One region of the Virgibacillus ihumii genome, then DNA from elsewhere that is predicted to be linked to it. Evidence: a T-box and tRNA genes for the amino acid it is inferred to sense, from the RefSeq annotation. Region 1 holds a T-box; the other holds one or more tRNA genes.
The links. The T-box of region 1 lies ahead of leuS (leucine--tRNA ligase). A T-box ahead of a tRNA ligase gene usually reads a tRNA of that ligase, here a tRNA-Leu.

Region 1 (8,793 bases):
TCCCGGATTCCGACGGAATTCCTCGTGTTCCGTCGTACTCAGGATCCACTCCGGAGGAGACGCATTTTCGACTACAGGGCTCTTACCTTCTTCGGCCGGCCATTCCAGGCCGATTCGTCTAATGCATCTCTTGGTAACTCCAATGGAGTGTCCTACAACCCCAGAAAGCAAGCTTTCTGGTTTGGGCTGCTTCCGTTTCGCTCGCCGCTACTCGGGAAATCGCGTTTGCTTTCTCTTCCTCCGGGTACTGAGATGTTTCAGTTCCCCGGGTGTGCCTCGCGTACCCTATGTATTCAGATACACGTCCTGTTCCATTACGAACAGCGGGTTCCCCCATTCGGAAATCCCCGGATCGAAGTCTACTTACGACTCCCCGGGGCATATCGGTGTTAGTCCCGTCCTTCTTCGGCTCCCAGTGCCAAGGCATTCACCGTGCGCCCTTCTTCACTTAACTATGAATAGACGTACTTCTTCTTCGCCTTCGCTTTTGATTTGATGTCGTTGATCTTGCTTATTCAGTTTTCAAGGTACAAATGAGAGAATTTACTCCCTCAAAACTGAACCAAACAACCAAGTATGCCTTCCGTAATAATCCTTAGAAAGGAGGTGATCCAGCCGCACCTTCCGATACGGCTACCTTGTTACGACTTCACCCCAATCATTGGCCCCACCTTCGGCGGCTGGCTCCAAAAGGTTACCTCACCGACTTCGGGTGTTGCCAACTCTCGTGGTGTGACGGGCGGTGTGTACAAGGCCCGGGAACGTATTCACCGCGGCATGCTGATCCGCGATTACTAGCGATTCCGGCTTCATGCAGGCGAGTTGCAGCCTGCAATCCGAACTGAGAATGGTTTTATGGGATTTGCTACACCTTGCGGCTTCGCTGCCCTCTGTTCCATCCATTGTAGCACGTGTGTAGCCCAGGTCATAAGGGGCATGATGATTTGACGTCATCCCCACCTTCCTCCGGTTTGTCACCGGCAGTCACCTTAGAGTGCCCAACTGAATGCTGGCAACTAAGATCAAGGGTTGCGCTCGTTGCGGGACTTAACCCAACATCTCACGACACGAGCTGACGACAACCATGCACCACCTGTCACTCTGTCCCCGAAGGGAACACGCTGTCTCCAGCGCTGGCAGAGGATGTCAAGACCTGGTAAGGTTCTTCGCGTTGCTTCGAATTAAACCACATGCTCCACCGCTTGTGCGGGCCCCCGTCAATTCTTTTGAGTTTCAGCCTTGCGGCCGTACTCCCCAGGCGGAGTGCTTAATGCGTTAACTGCAGCACTAAGGGGCGGAAACCCCCTAACACCTAGCACTCAACGTTTACGGCGTGGACTACCAGGGTATCTAATCCTGTTCGCTCCCCACGCTTTCGCTCCTCAGCGTCAGTTACAGACCAGAGAGTCGCCTTCGCCACTGGTGTTCCTCCACATCTCTACGCATTTCACCGCTACACGTGGAATTCCACTCTCCTCTTCTGTACTCAAGTCCTCCAGTTTCCAATGACCATTCGCGGTTGAGCCGCGAGATTTCACATCAGACTTAAAAGACCGCCTGCGAGCGCTTTACGCCCAATAATTCCGGACAACGCTTGCCCCCTACGTATTACCGCGGCTGCTGGCACGTAGTTAGCCGGGGCTTTCTGGTCAGGTACCGTCACGGTACCGCCTTATTCAAACGGTACTTGTTCTTCCCTGACAACAGAGTTTTACGATCCGAAAACCTTCATCACTCACGCGGCGTTGCACCGTCAGACTTTCGTCCATTGCGGATGATTCCCTACTGCTGCCTCCCGTAGGAGTCTGGGCCGTGTCTCAGTCCCAGTGTGGCCGATCACCCTCTCAGGTCGGCTACGCATCGTCGCCTTGGTAAGCTCTTACCCCACCAACTAGCTAATGCGCCGCGGGCCCATCTGTAAGTGACAGCTAGAAAGCCGCCTTTCATCACGTCACCATGCGGTGACGTGCTTCATTCGGTATTAGCCCCGGTTTCCCGGAGTTATCCCAATCTTACAGGCAGGTTGCCCACGTGTTACTCACCCGTCCGCCGCTCGTTCCACAAGCTTCCACCCGAAGGCTTCCGCTTGCTTCCCGCGCTCGACTTGCATGTATTAGGCACGCCGCCAGCGTTCGTCCTGAGCCAAGATCAAACTCTCCATAGAAAGTTGATATATGATTGACACCAATCAACCATAGCTTAGCTTCGTAAATTGAATCCAGGGGAAAGCTTTTGCTTTCGTCCTGTTTTCTTGACATACTGGTTGTTTTTGTTCAGTTTTCAAGGAGCAAAAATCAAAAATGAAATCTATCGATAACATAATAATTATATCATTGTTGATAATGTATGTCAACACAACATTTTTCAACATTTTTGGGGCTGTTTTTCAACAGCAAAATCAATATTACTCTCCATAGATTAAAATGTCAATGATCTTTTTAAAAAAATGAAAGAAAGCGCGTATATAAGAAATCACGCTTTCCCACACGTCAATAACGAATAATACCCGACACCCGTCAAGAACCCCCAACCTTTATGAGTTATAAGGTACAATGCCTCGGGTTCACACCACAACTTCACCTTTCCAATCAAGCATCCCGCCTGCCATACTAGATACTTTATAACCGTGCTCATCCATAAAGGCAGCTGCCGTCATACTTCTTCTGCCGGATCTGCATACCATGATGTAATGTTTGTCTTTATCCAACTCCTGTAATGAATGTGGAATATTTTCAAGTTTAATGTGTTTGGCACCATTAATCATACCTTGGGCAACTTCATCATCTTCCCGCACATCAATAATCACGTCACTTTCATTTCCTAGCAGTTCTTCTACTTCTTCGGGAGTTATTTCATTTATATCATCCATTAATACCATCCTCCGTATAAAAATATTTCCTACTTATCATAACTTCTGACATGAATAGCTTGCAACTATATAACACAAAATAAAATAACGATACAAAGTGAGGTTTTATCCTATGAAATTTATCATCGGCAAATTATGCTTTATTCTGCTTTTTTTAATCACGGCAACTATGACGGCCGCAGAGGGAACCACCAAGATACCATCCCAAAAGCAAATTTTAGAATTCGACGAGGATGTAACAGGTGATGGGCGAAAGGAATCCGTAACCCTTAAAGGTATCAAATTTTCAATGGAAACAGATTACCTTAAAGATGCGTGGACAGAAATTCAACTGGCAAACAATAAAAAATGGAAAATTCCATATGATGGCGGGTATGACCCTAACCTGGAGTTTCTGGATTTGAATCATGATAAGGTTTTGGATATTTTTTATCAAAGTAAGGGACAGGGCGGATTGCACAACCATGCATTACACACCCTGTCAAACGGGGAGCTTAAGGAAATCCAATTACCTGTCCAGCGATACGTAAAAGCTCATCTTACAGATGGATTTGAATTAGAAGTTAAACTTTCACCCGAACAAAAACCATATACTACCAATGTGAAAAAACAGGCTGCAGATTATATTGAAAAAGGAATATATAATAAACAGGGAAGACTTCTGACAGATGGCTCTGTAATAATAGAACCAATTAGTAAATATGAGCCAGTGTTTATTAATAAACAAAAGGGATACGGATTGAAAAGCTACCAGCAAATTAATGGCACTGGAAAATCTGATACAATCGGAACAGTTCAAACAACCTGGTATTACGAAAACGACAAATGGCTTATACTGAAAACAAAATGGACACCTTCCAATTAGCAAACCCGGCTGAACAACAAGCCTTAATCACCGCGTATGCAATAGAAGGTTTTATCTGCAAAAAAGGATCCCGTTCAAAATTAACATGAACGGGATCCTAATATTAATTTGCTACAATATTCACTAGCTTACCTGGCACAACAATAACTTTACGGATTGTTTTTCCTTCAATCCATTCCTGAATTTTTTCATGTTCGAGCGCTTGTTTCTCCAAATCATCTTTCGTGATATCTTTGGGAACGTTTATTTTCGCCCGGACTTTACCCATTACCTGCAGTACAACCTCAGCCTCTTCTTCAACCAGCTTGGATTCGTCATAACGTGGCCATTCCTCATACGTAATTGTTTCAGAATGTCCAAGCCGGGTCCACAATTCTTCTGATAGGTGTGGTGCGACAGGCGACAACATTTTTACAAAACCTTCAACATGCTGTTTGGAAATCTCCTCCGCTTTATACCCTTCGTTAATGAACACCATCAACTGGGAAATACCGGTGTTGAAATGCAGGTTATCAAAGTCTTCCGTCACTTTTTTAACCGTCTCATGATATACCTTATTAAGCGTTTCATCACCATTACCTTCAATAATTTTATCAGCGGTTTCTCCTGTTTCTTCATTTACAATCAGCCGCCAAACGCGTTCCAGAAAGCGGCGTGATCCATCCAGGCCGTTTGTTGACCAGGCAACCGCAGCGTCAAGCGGCCCCATGAACATTTCGTACAAACGAAGTGTATCCGCACCATGCGAATGAATAATATCGTCAGGATTGACAACATTCCCCTTCGATTTACTCATTTTCTCGTGACCCTCACCGAGAATCATTCCTTGGTTAAACAATTTCATAAACGGTTCTTTTGTTGGGACAACGCCAATATCATACAAGAATTTATGCCAGAACCGTGCATACAGCAGATGAAGTACAGCATGCTCCGCCCCTCCGATGTAAATATCGATCGGCAGCCATTCCTGTAATGCTTTTGGATCAGCAAGCTGTTCGGTATTATCCGGATCGACAAAGCGGAGGAAATACCAGCAGCTTCCAGCCCATTGCGGCATTGTGCTTGTTTCCCGACGGCCCTTCATGCCTGTTTCCGGATCGGTTACATTAATCCAGTCACTGTTAGCCAGCGGGGATTCACCGGTTCCAGAAGGCTTAATATTATCCATTTCCGGCAATTCCAGCGGCAACTCATTTTCCGGGACAGCTGTCATAGAGCCGTCTTCCCAATGAATGACCGGGATCGGTTCACCCCAGTAGCGCTGTCTCGCGAACAGCCAATCACGCAGACGATACGTAACTTTCTTCTCGCCTTTACCTTTTTCCTCAAGCCAGTCAATCATTTTACTTATTCCTTCTTCTTTCCCAAGCCCATTAAGGAATTCTGAATTGACATGATTACCATCGCCAACATAAGCCTCTTTGGAAACATCACCGCCTGCAACAACTTCGGTAATCGGCAGGTCAAATTTCGTGGCAAACTCATAGTCACGCTCATCATGTGCCGGAACCGCCATAATCGCCCCGGTTCCATAAGACATCAGGACGTAATCAGCAACCCAGATTGGAATCTTTTTATTATTGACAGGATTAATAGCATACGCACCAGTAAATACACCTGTTTTATCTTTGGCAAGGTCTGTCCGCTCCAATTCAGATTTTGTCTGGATTTCGTTTATATACGCATCAACCGCATCCTTTTGGTCAGCAGTGACGATTTGTTCGACATATGGATGCTCTGGTGCAAATACGGCATAAGTTGCACCAAACAATGTATCCGGTCTTGTTGTGAATACAGTGAATGTCTCATCAAAATCATCAATGGCAAAATTCACTTCAGCACCTTCCGAGCGGCCAATCCAATTCCGCTGCATATCTTTAATGCTTTCAGGCCAATCCAGTTCATCCAAATCTTCCAGAAGCCGGTCCGCATATGCGGTGATTTTAAGCATCCACTGCTTCATTGGTTTACGGACAACCGGATGCCCGCCGCGTTCACTTTTGCCATCAATTACCTCTTCATTGGCCAAAACAGTTCCAAGTGCCGGGCACCAGTTAACCGCCACCTCATCCATGTAGGCAAGACCGTGTTCATACAGCTTGGTAAAAATCCACTGCGTCCATTTATAGTAGCTCGGATTCGTTGTATTTATTTCACGGTCCCAGTCATATGAAAAACCAAGTTCCTTTATCTGTCGTTTAAACGTTTCAATATTTTTATCAGTAAAAGCTGCGGGGCTGTTTCCGGTATCCAGTGCATACTGTTCAGCAGGAAGCCCGAAAGCATCCCAGCCCATTGGATGCAGCACTTCATACCCCTGCATCCGTTTCATCCGCGAATAAATGTCTGTTGCCGTATATCCTTCCGGGTGACCGACATGCAATCCGGCACCTGACGGATATGGAAACATATCAAGTGCATAAACTTTTTCCTTATCAGAATACGTATCTGTCTTAAATGTTTTATTTTTTTCCCAATACTGCTGCCATTTCTTTTCAATTTCCTTATGATTAAACGTCATCAGATTGCCTCCTTCATCAGTTGCAAAACACATCACTCAGGCGTCTTACAGCGAGTGTCAAAGTTCTTATAAAGTTTGGTAAACTTTACACTTTGTTACCCTATAAAAAAAGCCACCCATCCCTATGAAGTAAAGGGACGAGAGACTATAGTTTCCCGCGGTACCACCCGAATTAACACTGAATGAGCGTTCACTTGGATCCTTAACGCAGATTTACGGCAGGAATTACTTATCTTCATCCCTGCAGCTTAAAGGTGAGTTCGTAAATCTTCAGGAGCAGTTTTCACCAGCCACTGCCTCGCTATACCTGGACAATTCACTACTAATCCTTTGCAACGCCGATACTATATGTATATCGCATTTTAATCAATGTGTGCTATTTTGTCAAGATTTGGGACACAATCTTTCACCGCACAAAAGCTTCATGATAGAATAATGATAGTATTTTGCATAGAGGAGCGAACTTATCCATGATTAAAGGTATCATAAATTATTCCCATTACCTGCTTGAAACCGCTGTTGAAAAAGGCGATACTGTCATCGATGCCACGTGCGGAAATGGTCATGACACCATCTTTTTATCCAAACTGGTTGGGAAAACCGGACACGTATTCGGATTCGATATACAAGAACAGGCTGTTACCAATACGAAAAACAGACTTGCGAAAAACGGACTGACCAACACTGACATCATTCAAGACAGCCACAGCAATTTTATCCATCACATTCCAGTCGATAAACTGACCAGGTTGGGCGGTGCTATTTTTAACCTTGGTTATCTTCCCGGAAGTGATAAATCAGTTATTACCAAAAGTGAATCAACTATACTGGCAGTCGAGGGGGTTCTTTCCCATCTGAAACGCAATGGACTGGTAGTACTGGTGATTTATCATGGACACGAGGGTGGCACCGAAGAGAAAGAACAGATTATGAAATATGCCCGTCTGTTGGATCAGAAAGTTTTTCACGTACTCTATTACGGATTCATTAACCAGAAAAATGATCCGCCATTCATTCTTGCCATTCAGAAACGAAATTAATCCCTTTTTTTCAGGCGGTAATAAAACTTTGTATTTAAATGGAAAAACCAGGTACTGCCGCCGCTGACACGCAAAAGCTGTTTGGCCATTCCTTTACCGCCGGACAGCTTGTTTGCTTTGGGATCACCAAGATAGAGCCCAACCAATCCTTGCTGAACCATTTCATGGAAACGATGATCCGGTAGGTGGCGGGCATGCTTGTTCGCCTGTTCGATAAAAAAAGAGATGCGTCTTTTCAAATGGGCTTGATCATCATAAAAACTGCAGAAATTTAAATCTGCTTCCTCAATATCCTCTTGCTGATCAATGTAATAATCCATTAAGATATGAAGCCCTTGCATATAGGGAAAATAACCGCACCATATTCGTTCAGCCAATTGCGCCGGCACCCTTTTCCCAAGCGAATACGACACAAGATAAAAAATACCCAGTGTTGAACCTGCTGCTGCGGAAAATTCAAACCAGGACAACTTTGCCTGGTCCCCCATTTTTTCAAGGTACCATTTCTGAAGCCGCGGAATTCGTTCATCCAGCCTGACATGCTTATGTACTTGCAAATCACAGTATAACTGATTCAAGTGCAGCAAATAATCACGTATTTCATCATAATTGTCCAATGTCCTGATCGTTTTCCGGCATGTTTGGACAAGATCTGTCAGATATGCATCATCTGTATGCTCATCCCGTAGTCTGTAATAATCTTTCATGTCGTTATCTGGAATTAACGCATCAACCATGGATTGATGCAACAGTCGAAAGTCATCGGGATTGAGTGATGTGCTCCGGTCACATAGGTTGTCCAAATAATCACTTATTGTCTGATATGCCACAATAAACCGGATCGCTTCTTTCCATTTATTACCGGCTAATAGTGCGTATACCGATCCTCCCTGACAGTGAAACCGCTTTGCCTCCATACTTGCAAGTGCCTGGGTTCGCAACTCCTGATCGGGTATTTGTGCAGCTCTTCTTTTCCAGTAGTCTAATTCGTCTCTGACTGCCGGGAAAACCTTACAATATACATTTACCATTAATCTCAAAGATGTTTTTGGTAGACCCAACATTGCTCCTCCATTCCTGCCTATCCTTCGATTCCCATTATAACATTTTGCTATAATACATATATGACCATATTTATGAGGAGGTTTCAAATGATTCATCATTATAAAAACGTAAAACCTACGATAAACAACTCTGTATTCGTCGCTCATGACGCTGAGGTAATAGGTGATGTGACAATTGGCGAGCAAGCCAGTATCTGGTTTAAAACCGTTATACGCGGGGATGTTGCGCCGGCCCGGATTGGCAAACGTGTCAGCATCCAAGACTTATCCATGCTGCACCAAAGCCCTGACAATCCGGTTATTGCAGAAGATGATGTAACTGTCGGGCATCAGGTGACACTACATGGCTGTACCGTCCGTAAAAATGCTTTAATTGGCATGGGGGCACTCATTCTGGATGGAGCTGAAATCGGTGAGCATGCATTTGTCGGTGC
Region 2 (8,793 bases), 1.5 Mb from region 1:
ATGACTGGTGTGCATAATGCTCCTGCATATACGTACCGATTTGGTGAAGATCGTCTTCTTTTGCCAAAATCGGGTATGCATACGATGCAAAATTGCGAGCGAGTCTGATTCTGCTGCTCAGTACGATATCACTGTCCGGCCCTTCCTCACGCATCCACGGGCTAATTGCCTCATTCATAAATTGTTGTAGGGTCATGAATTTTCACCCCGCTTTTGATTCTCCAATTCTCTGATCCTATCCCGGACTTTTGCCGCTTCCTCAAACGCTTCATCCTTTATCAAGCGCTGCAATTCTTCCTTATGGGCTTCGATTTGTTTTTTCGTATACAAATCGCCGCCTTTTCGCTGGGGCACTTTTCCATTGTGCCGTGTATTTCCACTGTGAACTCGTCGGAAAATAGGATCCAGCCGATCCGAAAACGCATGATAACATTCCGCACATCCGAATTTACCGACTTGTTTAAATTCCGTAAAGGTCATGCCACACTGCGAGCACTGCAAATCCTCTTTTTGTTTATAGGGAGTGTTTTGCGGACTTTCCATTGATGGCGCATCAAAATTAAATAGGCCCGCCAATAAATTATGAAGTGAATATTCATCATCCGGATACGTCATATATCCTTTTTCCTGTGCACACTTTTCACATACATGAACTTCCGTTTTATTGCCGTTTATCACTTGTGTAAAGTGAAGTGTGGCTGTACGATTGTGGCACTCCTGGCATTCCATACATCCTCCCCCTTTACTCTTCTTTGTTTAAATATTTCAGCGTAGACAGCATCGCGGTCATCACCCGCGCACGTACTTCATCACGCAATGGCAATTGAAACGCCAATGTTTTTCTGTCAATCACACTTAACATTATTTTTGCCTCACGTGCTGTAATCAGCTGCTCCTCCATTAAGCGTTCCAGTACATCCAAAGCGGCATGCTGTGTAACGGTTGGATTGATCATTTCAATGATATCGTCGATTAATTCAGCTTTATCCTGATGCTTGATTCGGATAATACGGATATACCCGCCGCCACCTCGTTTACTTTCCACTATATACCCTTTTTCCACTGTGAAGCGAGTATTAATCACATAATTTATTTGTGATGGCACACATTGAAACTGGTCTGCTATTTCACTTCGCTTTATTTCGATTGATTCCTGCCTGGCAGCTTCCAAAATTTGTTTTAAATGCTGTTCAATGATGTCTGAGATGTTATTCATTTGCCCTCCTCCTCTTAAGCGCTCATCTGTAAATTTACAACCTGTTGATTTTGACTTTGACTATCTTTGACTATGTAATCATTATACTGTAAAAAATCGGCAATGAAAAGCACTTCGTTCTATATATATTTTAGACAAAATTTAATTGAATGAAACATGGAATCATTATTACGTTCGGTTTACATTGTGAATGCCGGCCATCCGTTGATTATCCAAATTTGTAAACAAAGACCCTGCGTAATATCACGCAAGGTCTTTCTCATTTTCGTTCTGTAATATTTTTAACATGCTCCAGCTTCGATATCTCAGCAAACAGACGCATACGGTCCAATTTCGAATCATGATTAATTTTTATAAAAATATTTTGCAGAGCTATATCTTCCTTTTCAATTTCCACTTGTTTTATACTTAACTGAAATGACTCAAATATAGCGATCACCTTTTCTATTTTCAAATCGGAAAAAGCAACAATTTCAATCAGATCGGAAGAACGACTCTTCGAAAACATTTTTTCAATATTATTTAAAAAGACGAGACTCAGTAATATAACGAATGTCGTAAATACTGCAGGTGCATACATCCCTGCCCCAACCACAAGACCTAAACCAGCAACTGCCCATATGGACGCAGCAGTTGTCAATCCGCGGATAGTCATGCCATTCACAATAATCGTACCCGCTCCAAGAAATCCAATACCACTGATAACATACGAGGGAATACGCGCCGGATCAAACCGGATATTATCATACTCATCAATAAATGCCTCAAAACCATATAGAGACAAAAGCATCATCAAACATGAGCCCACACCTACCAATATATGCGTACGAAATCCGGCAGAATGTCTTTTCAATTCCCTTTCAAAGCCAATCAATCCGGATAGGACGAGAGCTATTAATACCCGAATCATTATCGTTAAAAAGTGCTCACCGAATAATTGATCAATCATATCAGCCATTCATTTTATCTCCCCTTGCATTATAACAATGTATATTATTTATATCCTATTTTAATTATCGTTGTTTGTAAAATATATGCATTTCAATACAAAAAAATCCGGAATACAATATTGTATTCCGGATTTTTTTATTTGCCTGGCGGCGTCCTACTCTTGCAGGGGCAAAGCCCCAACTACCATCGGCGCTGGAGAGCTTAACTGCTGTGTTCGGCATGGGAACAGGTGTGACCTCTCCGCTATTGCTACCAGACCTTCGGGCTGGAACCATGACATCTTTCGTCACGATGTTCTCCCTCATTTTTCAAGACAAGATATATTATAGGCATTTTCGATAAAAAATGCAAGAGCTATTCAGGAATTTATACCCTGAAAACTGAATAAGCGTATATGCAACGCACCATCAAAAGCTGTTTAGTTAAGTCCTCGATCGATTAGTATCCGTCAGCTCCACGTGTCACCACGCTTCCACCTCGGACCTATCTACCTCATCGTCTCTGAGGGATCTTACTCACTCGAAGTGATGGGAAGTTTCATCTTGAGGGGGGCTTCATGCTTAGATGCTTTCAGCACTTATCCTTGCCACACGTAGCTACCCAGCTGTGCTCCTGGCGGAACAACTGGTACACCAGCGGTGTGTCCATCCCGGTCCTCTCGTACTAAGGACAGCTCCTCGCAAACTTCCAACGCCCACGACGGATAGGGACCGAACTGTCTCACGACGTTCTGAACCCAGCTCGCGTACCGCTTTAATGGGCGAACAGCCCAACCCGTGGGACCGACTACAGCCCCAGGATGCGATGAGCCGACATCGAGGTGCCAAACCTCCCCGTCGATGTGAACTCTTGGGGGAGATAAGCCTGTTATCCCCGGGGTAGCTTTTATCCGTTGAGCGATGGCCCTTCCATGCGGAACCACCGGATCACTAAGCCCGACTTTCGTCCCTGCTCGACTTGTAGGTCTCGCAGTCAAGCTCCCTTCTGCCTTTACACTCATGCGAATGATTTCCAACCATTCTGAGGGAACCTTTGGGCGCCTCCGTTACCTTTTGGGAGGCGACCGCCCCAGTCAAACTGCCCGCCTGACACTGTCTCCGGACCGGATTACGGCCCTGGGTTAGAAGGTCCGTACAGCCAGGGTGGTATCCCACGGGTGCCTCCACCGAAGCTGGCGCTCCGGGTTCAATGGCTCCCACCTATCCTGTACAAGCTGTACCAACATTCAATATCAGGCTACAGTAAAGCTCCACGGGGTCTTTCCGTCCTGTCGCGGGTAATGTGCATCTTCACACATCGTATAATTTCACCGGGTCTCTCGTTGAGACAGTGCCCAAGTCGTTGCACCTTTCGTGCGGGTCGGAACTTACCCGACAAGGAATTTCGCTACCTTAGGACCGTTATAGTTACGGCCGCCGTTTACTGGGGCTTCGGTTCTGCGCTTCGCACCGAAGTGCTAACGCTTCCCCTTAACCTTCCAGCACCGGGCAGGTGTCAGCCCCTATACTTCGCCTTTCGGCTTCGCAGAGACCTGTGTTTTTGCTAAACAGTCGCTTGGGCCTATTCACTGCGGCTCACTCGTAAGCAAGCACCCCTTCTCCCGAAGTTACGGGGTCATTTTGCCGAGTTCCTTAACGAGAGTTCTCCCGCTCACCTTAGGATTCTCTCCTCGCCTACCTGTGTCGGTTTGCGGTACGGGCACCTATGAACTCACTAGAGGCTTTTCTTGGCAGTGTGGATGCAGGAACTTCGGTACTCTATTTCCCTCCCCATCACAGCTCGGCATTATTGGACGGATTTACCTATCCAACTGCCTTACTGCTTGGACGCACACGTCCATCGGTGCGCTTTCCTTCTCCTCCTGCGTCCCCCCGTCGCTCAAACGCTCATGAGGTGGTACAGGAATATCGACCTGTTGTCCATCGCCTACGCCTTTCGGCCTCGGCTTAGGTCCCGACTAACCCTGAGAGGACGAGCCTTCCTCAGGAAACCTTAGGCTTTCGGTGAAAGAGATTCTCACTCTTTTTTCGCTACTCATACCGGCATTCTCACTTCCAGGTGCTCCACCAGTCCTCACGGTCTGACTTCACAGCGCCTGGAACGCTCTCCTACCATTGTTCGAAGAACAATCCGCAGCTTCGGTGATACGTTTAGCCCCGGTACATTTTCGGCGCAGCGTCACTCGACCAGTGAGCTATTACGCACTCTTTAAATGATGGCTGCTTCTAAGCCAACATCCTGGTTGTCTGGGCAACGCCACATCCTTTTCCACTTAACGTATACTTTGGGACCTTAGCTGGCGGTCTGGGCTGTTTCCCTTTCGACTATGAACCTTATCACCCATAGTCTGACTCCCAAGGCTACGTAACCGGCATTCGGAGTTTGACTGAATTCGGTAACCCGGTGAGGGCCCCTCGTCCAATCAGTGCTCTACCTCCGGTACGCTTCCCTTGAGGCTAGCCCTAAAGCTATTTCGGAGAGAACCAGCTATCTCCGTGTTCGATTGGCATTTCACCCCTACCCACACCTCATCCCCGCATTTTTCAGCATACGTGGGTTCGGGCCTCCAGTCAGTGTTACCTGACTTTCACCCTGGACATGGGTAGATCACACGGTTTCGGGTCTACGACCGCATACTCATTCGCCCTGTTCAGACTCGCTTTCGCTGCGGCTCCGTGTCTTCCACTTAACCTTGCATACGATCGTAACTCGCCGGTCCATTCTACAAAAGGTACGCCGTCACCCATTAACGGGCTTCGACTACTTGTAAGCGCACGGTTTCAGGTTCTCTTTCACTCCCCTTCCGGGGTGCTTTTCACCTTTCCCTCACGGTACTGGTTCACTATCGGTCACTGGGGAGTATTTAGCCTTGGGAGATGGTCCTCCCGGATTCCGACGGAATTCCTCGTGTTCCGTCGTACTCAGGATCCACTCCGGAGGAGACGCATTTTCGACTACAGGGCTCTTACCTTCTTCGGCCGGCCATTCCAGGCCGATTCGTCTAATGCATCTCTTGGTAACTCCAATGGAGTGTCCTACAACCCCAGAAAGCAAGCTTTCTGGTTTGGGCTGCTTCCGTTTCGCTCGCCGCTACTCGGGAAATCGCGTTTGCTTTCTCTTCCTCCGGGTACTGAGATGTTTCAGTTCCCCGGGTGTGCCTCGCGTACCCTATGTATTCAGATACACGTCCTGTTCCATTACGAACAGCGGGTTCCCCCATTCGGAAATCCCCGGATCGAAGTCTACTTACGACTCCCCGGGGCATATCGGTGTTAGTCCCGTCCTTCTTCGGCTCCCAGTGCCAAGGCATTCACCGTGCGCCCTTCTTCACTTAACTATGAATAGACGTACTTCTTCTTCGCCTTCGCTTTTGATTTGATGTCGTTGATCTTGCTTATTCAGTTTTCAAGGTACAAATGAGAGAATTTACTCCCTCAAAACTGAACCAAACAACCAAGTATGCCTTCCGTAATAATCCTTAGAAAGGAGGTGATCCAGCCGCACCTTCCGATACGGCTACCTTGTTACGACTTCACCCCAATCATTGGCCCCACCTTCGGCGGCTGGCTCCAAAAGGTTACCTCACCGACTTCGGGTGTTGCCAACTCTCGTGGTGTGACGGGCGGTGTGTACAAGGCCCGGGAACGTATTCACCGCGGCATGCTGATCCGCGATTACTAGCGATTCCGGCTTCATGCAGGCGAGTTGCAGCCTGCAATCCGAACTGAGAATGGTTTTATGGGATTTGCTACACCTTGCGGCTTCGCTGCCCTCTGTTCCATCCATTGTAGCACGTGTGTAGCCCAGGTCATAAGGGGCATGATGATTTGACGTCATCCCCACCTTCCTCCGGTTTGTCACCGGCAGTCACCTTAGAGTGCCCAACTGAATGCTGGCAACTAAGATCAAGGGTTGCGCTCGTTGCGGGACTTAACCCAACATCTCACGACACGAGCTGACGACAACCATGCACCACCTGTCACTCTGTCCCCGAAGGGAACACGCTGTCTCCAGCGCTGGCAGAGGATGTCAAGACCTGGTAAGGTTCTTCGCGTTGCTTCGAATTAAACCACATGCTCCACCGCTTGTGCGGGCCCCCGTCAATTCTTTTGAGTTTCAGCCTTGCGGCCGTACTCCCCAGGCGGAGTGCTTAATGCGTTAACTGCAGCACTAAGGGGCGGAAACCCCCTAACACCTAGCACTCAACGTTTACGGCGTGGACTACCAGGGTATCTAATCCTGTTCGCTCCCCACGCTTTCGCTCCTCAGCGTCAGTTACAGACCAGAGAGTCGCCTTCGCCACTGGTGTTCCTCCACATCTCTACGCATTTCACCGCTACACGTGGAATTCCACTCTCCTCTTCTGTACTCAAGTCCTCCAGTTTCCAATGACCATTCGCGGTTGAGCCGCGAGATTTCACATCAGACTTAAAAGACCGCCTGCGAGCGCTTTACGCCCAATAATTCCGGACAACGCTTGCCCCCTACGTATTACCGCGGCTGCTGGCACGTAGTTAGCCGGGGCTTTCTGGTCAGGTACCGTCACGGTACCGCCTTATTCAAACGGTACTTGTTCTTCCCTGACAACAGAGTTTTACGATCCGAAAACCTTCATCACTCACGCGGCGTTGCACCGTCAGACTTTCGTCCATTGCGGATGATTCCCTACTGCTGCCTCCCGTAGGAGTCTGGGCCGTGTCTCAGTCCCAGTGTGGCCGATCACCCTCTCAGGTCGGCTACGCATCGTCGCCTTGGTAAGCTCTTACCCCACCAACTAGCTAATGCGCCGCGGGCCCATCTGTAAGTGACAGCTAAAAGCCGCCTTTCATCACGTCATCATGCGATGACGCGCTTCATTCGGTATTAGCCCCGGTTTCCCGGAGTTATCCCAATCTTACAGGCAGGTTGCCCACGTGTTACTCACCCGTCCGACGCTCGTTCCACAAGCTTCCACCCGAAGGCTTCCGCTTGCTTCCCGCGCTCGACTTGCATGTATTAGGCACGTCGCCAGCGTTCGTCCTGAGCCAAGATCAAACTCTCCATAGAAAGTTGATATATGATTGACACCAATCAACCATAGCTTAGCTTCGTAAATTGAATCCAGGGGAAAGCTTTTGCTTTCGTCCTGTTTCTTGACATACTGGTTGTTTTGTTCAGTTTTCAAAGAGCAAATTTATTGCGCCGCTTCAAAACAGCGACCTAATTAATATACCATCTTCTCAAAAACAAAGTCAATATCTTTTTTTAATGTTTTTGAAAAAATAAATGATATTTTGGTGGAGCCTAGCGGGATCGAACCGCTGACCTCCTGCGTGCAAGGCAGGCGCTCTCCCAGCTGAGCTAAGGCCCCAAAGATGGTCGGGAAGACAGGATTCGAACCTGCGACCCCATGGTCCCAAACCATGTGCTCTACCAAGCTGAGCTACTTCCCGTAAATGGCGCGCCCGAGAGGAGTCGAACCCCTAACCTTCTGATCCGTAGTCAGACGCTCTATCCAATTGAGCTACGGGCGCTTCTGGTGCCGAGGGCCGGACTCGAACCGGCACGGTAGTAGACCTACCGCAGGATTTTAAGTCCTGTGCGTCTGCCCATTCCGCCACCCCGGCTTGGCTTATTTGTTTATATTGGAGCGGAAGACGGGATTCGAACCCGCGACCCCCACCTTGGCAAGGTGGTGTTCTACCACTGAACTACTTCCGCAGTATGTATTTGAAATGGTGCGGGTGGAGGGACTTGAACCCCCACGTCGCGAGACACTAGATCCTAAATCTAGCGCGTCTGCCAATTCCGCCACACCCGCATTAAATGGTGAGCCATGGAGGATTCGAACCTCCGACCCTCTGATTAAAAGTCAGATGCTCTGCCAGCTGAGCTAATGGCTCACAATAATTTTTAATTAAAAAAGAAAATGGTGCCGGCCAGAGGAATTGAACCCCCAACCTACTGATTACAAGTCAGTTGCTCTGCCAATTGAGCTAGACCGGCATTAAAAGAATGGTGGAGGATGCAGGGCTCGAACCTGCGACCCCCTGCTTGTAAGGCAGGTGCTCTCCCAGCTGAGCTAATCCTCCCACACATATGTAAAGCCTGGCGGCGTCCTACTCTTGCAGGGGCAAAGCCCCAACTACCATCGGCGCTGGAGAGCTTAACTGCTGTGTTCGGCATGGGAACAGGTGTGACCTCTCCGCTATTGCTACCAGACCTTCGGGCTGGAACCATGACATCTTTCGTCACGATGTTCTCCCTCATTTTTCAAGACAAGATATATTATAGGCATTTTCGATAAAAAATGCAAGAGCTATTCAGGAATTTATACCCTGAAAACTGAATAAGCGTATATGCAACGCACCATCAAAAGCTGTTTAGTTAAGTCCTCGATCGATTAGTATCCGTCAGCTCCACGTGTCACCACGCTTCCACCTCGGACCTATCTACCTCATCGTCTCTGAGGGATCTTACTCACTCGAAGTGATGGGAAGTTTCATCTTGAGGGGGGCTTCATGCTTAGATGCTTTCAGCACTTATCCTTGCCACACGTAGCTACCCAGCTGTGCTCCTGGCGGAACAACTGGTACACCAGCGGTGTGTCCATCCCGGTCCTCTCGTACTAAGGACAGCTCCTCGCA

Region 2: it has a tRNA-Leu gene. The T-box ahead of leuS (leucine--tRNA ligase) is inferred to sense a tRNA for this amino acid. The anticodon was not compared.

What each region holds. Positions count from the first base shown of each region.
Region 1 is NZ_CACVAN010000001.1:1,325,561-1,334,353, forward strand. It holds rRNA gene HUX68_RS06635 (23S ribosomal RNA) at 1-454, opposite strand, end outside; rRNA gene HUX68_RS06640 (16S ribosomal RNA) at 600-2,164, opposite strand; gene HUX68_RS06645 (rhodanese-like domain-containing protein) at 2,564-2,869, opposite strand; gene HUX68_RS06650 (hypothetical protein) at 2,982-3,734, shown strand; gene leuS (leucine--tRNA ligase) at 3,838-6,255, opposite strand; T-box leader at 6,386-6,600, opposite strand; gene mnmM (tRNA 5-(aminomethyl)-2-thiouridylate-methyltransferase MnmM) at 6,726-7,295, shown strand; gene HUX68_RS06665 (tetraprenyl-beta-curcumene synthase family protein) at 7,292-8,359, opposite strand; gene HUX68_RS06670 (gamma carbonic anhydrase) at 8,447-8,793, shown strand, end outside.
Region 2 is NZ_CACVAN010000001.1:2,835,668-2,844,460, reverse strand. It holds gene mcsB (protein-arginine kinase McsB) at 1-196, opposite strand, end outside; gene mcsA (protein-arginine kinase activator protein McsA) at 193-729, opposite strand; gene HUX68_RS13805 (CtsR family transcriptional regulator) at 743-1,216, opposite strand; gene HUX68_RS13800 (MgtC/SapB family protein) at 1,476-2,174, opposite strand; rRNA gene rrf (5S ribosomal RNA) at 2,309-2,424, opposite strand; rRNA gene HUX68_RS13790 (23S ribosomal RNA) at 2,586-5,504, opposite strand; rRNA gene HUX68_RS13785 (16S ribosomal RNA) at 5,650-7,213, opposite strand; tRNA gene HUX68_RS13780 (tRNA-Ala) at 7,442-7,517, opposite strand; tRNA gene HUX68_RS13775 (tRNA-Pro) at 7,523-7,599, opposite strand; tRNA gene HUX68_RS13770 (tRNA-Arg) at 7,604-7,680, opposite strand; tRNA gene HUX68_RS13765 (tRNA-Leu) at 7,684-7,773, opposite strand; tRNA gene HUX68_RS13760 (tRNA-Gly) at 7,793-7,867, opposite strand; tRNA gene HUX68_RS13755 (tRNA-Leu) at 7,883-7,967, opposite strand; tRNA gene HUX68_RS13750 (tRNA-Lys) at 7,974-8,049, opposite strand; tRNA gene HUX68_RS13745 (tRNA-Thr) at 8,077-8,152, opposite strand; tRNA gene HUX68_RS13740 (tRNA-Val) at 8,163-8,238, opposite strand; rRNA gene rrf (5S ribosomal RNA) at 8,253-8,368, opposite strand; rRNA gene HUX68_RS13730 (23S ribosomal RNA) at 8,530-8,793, opposite strand, start outside.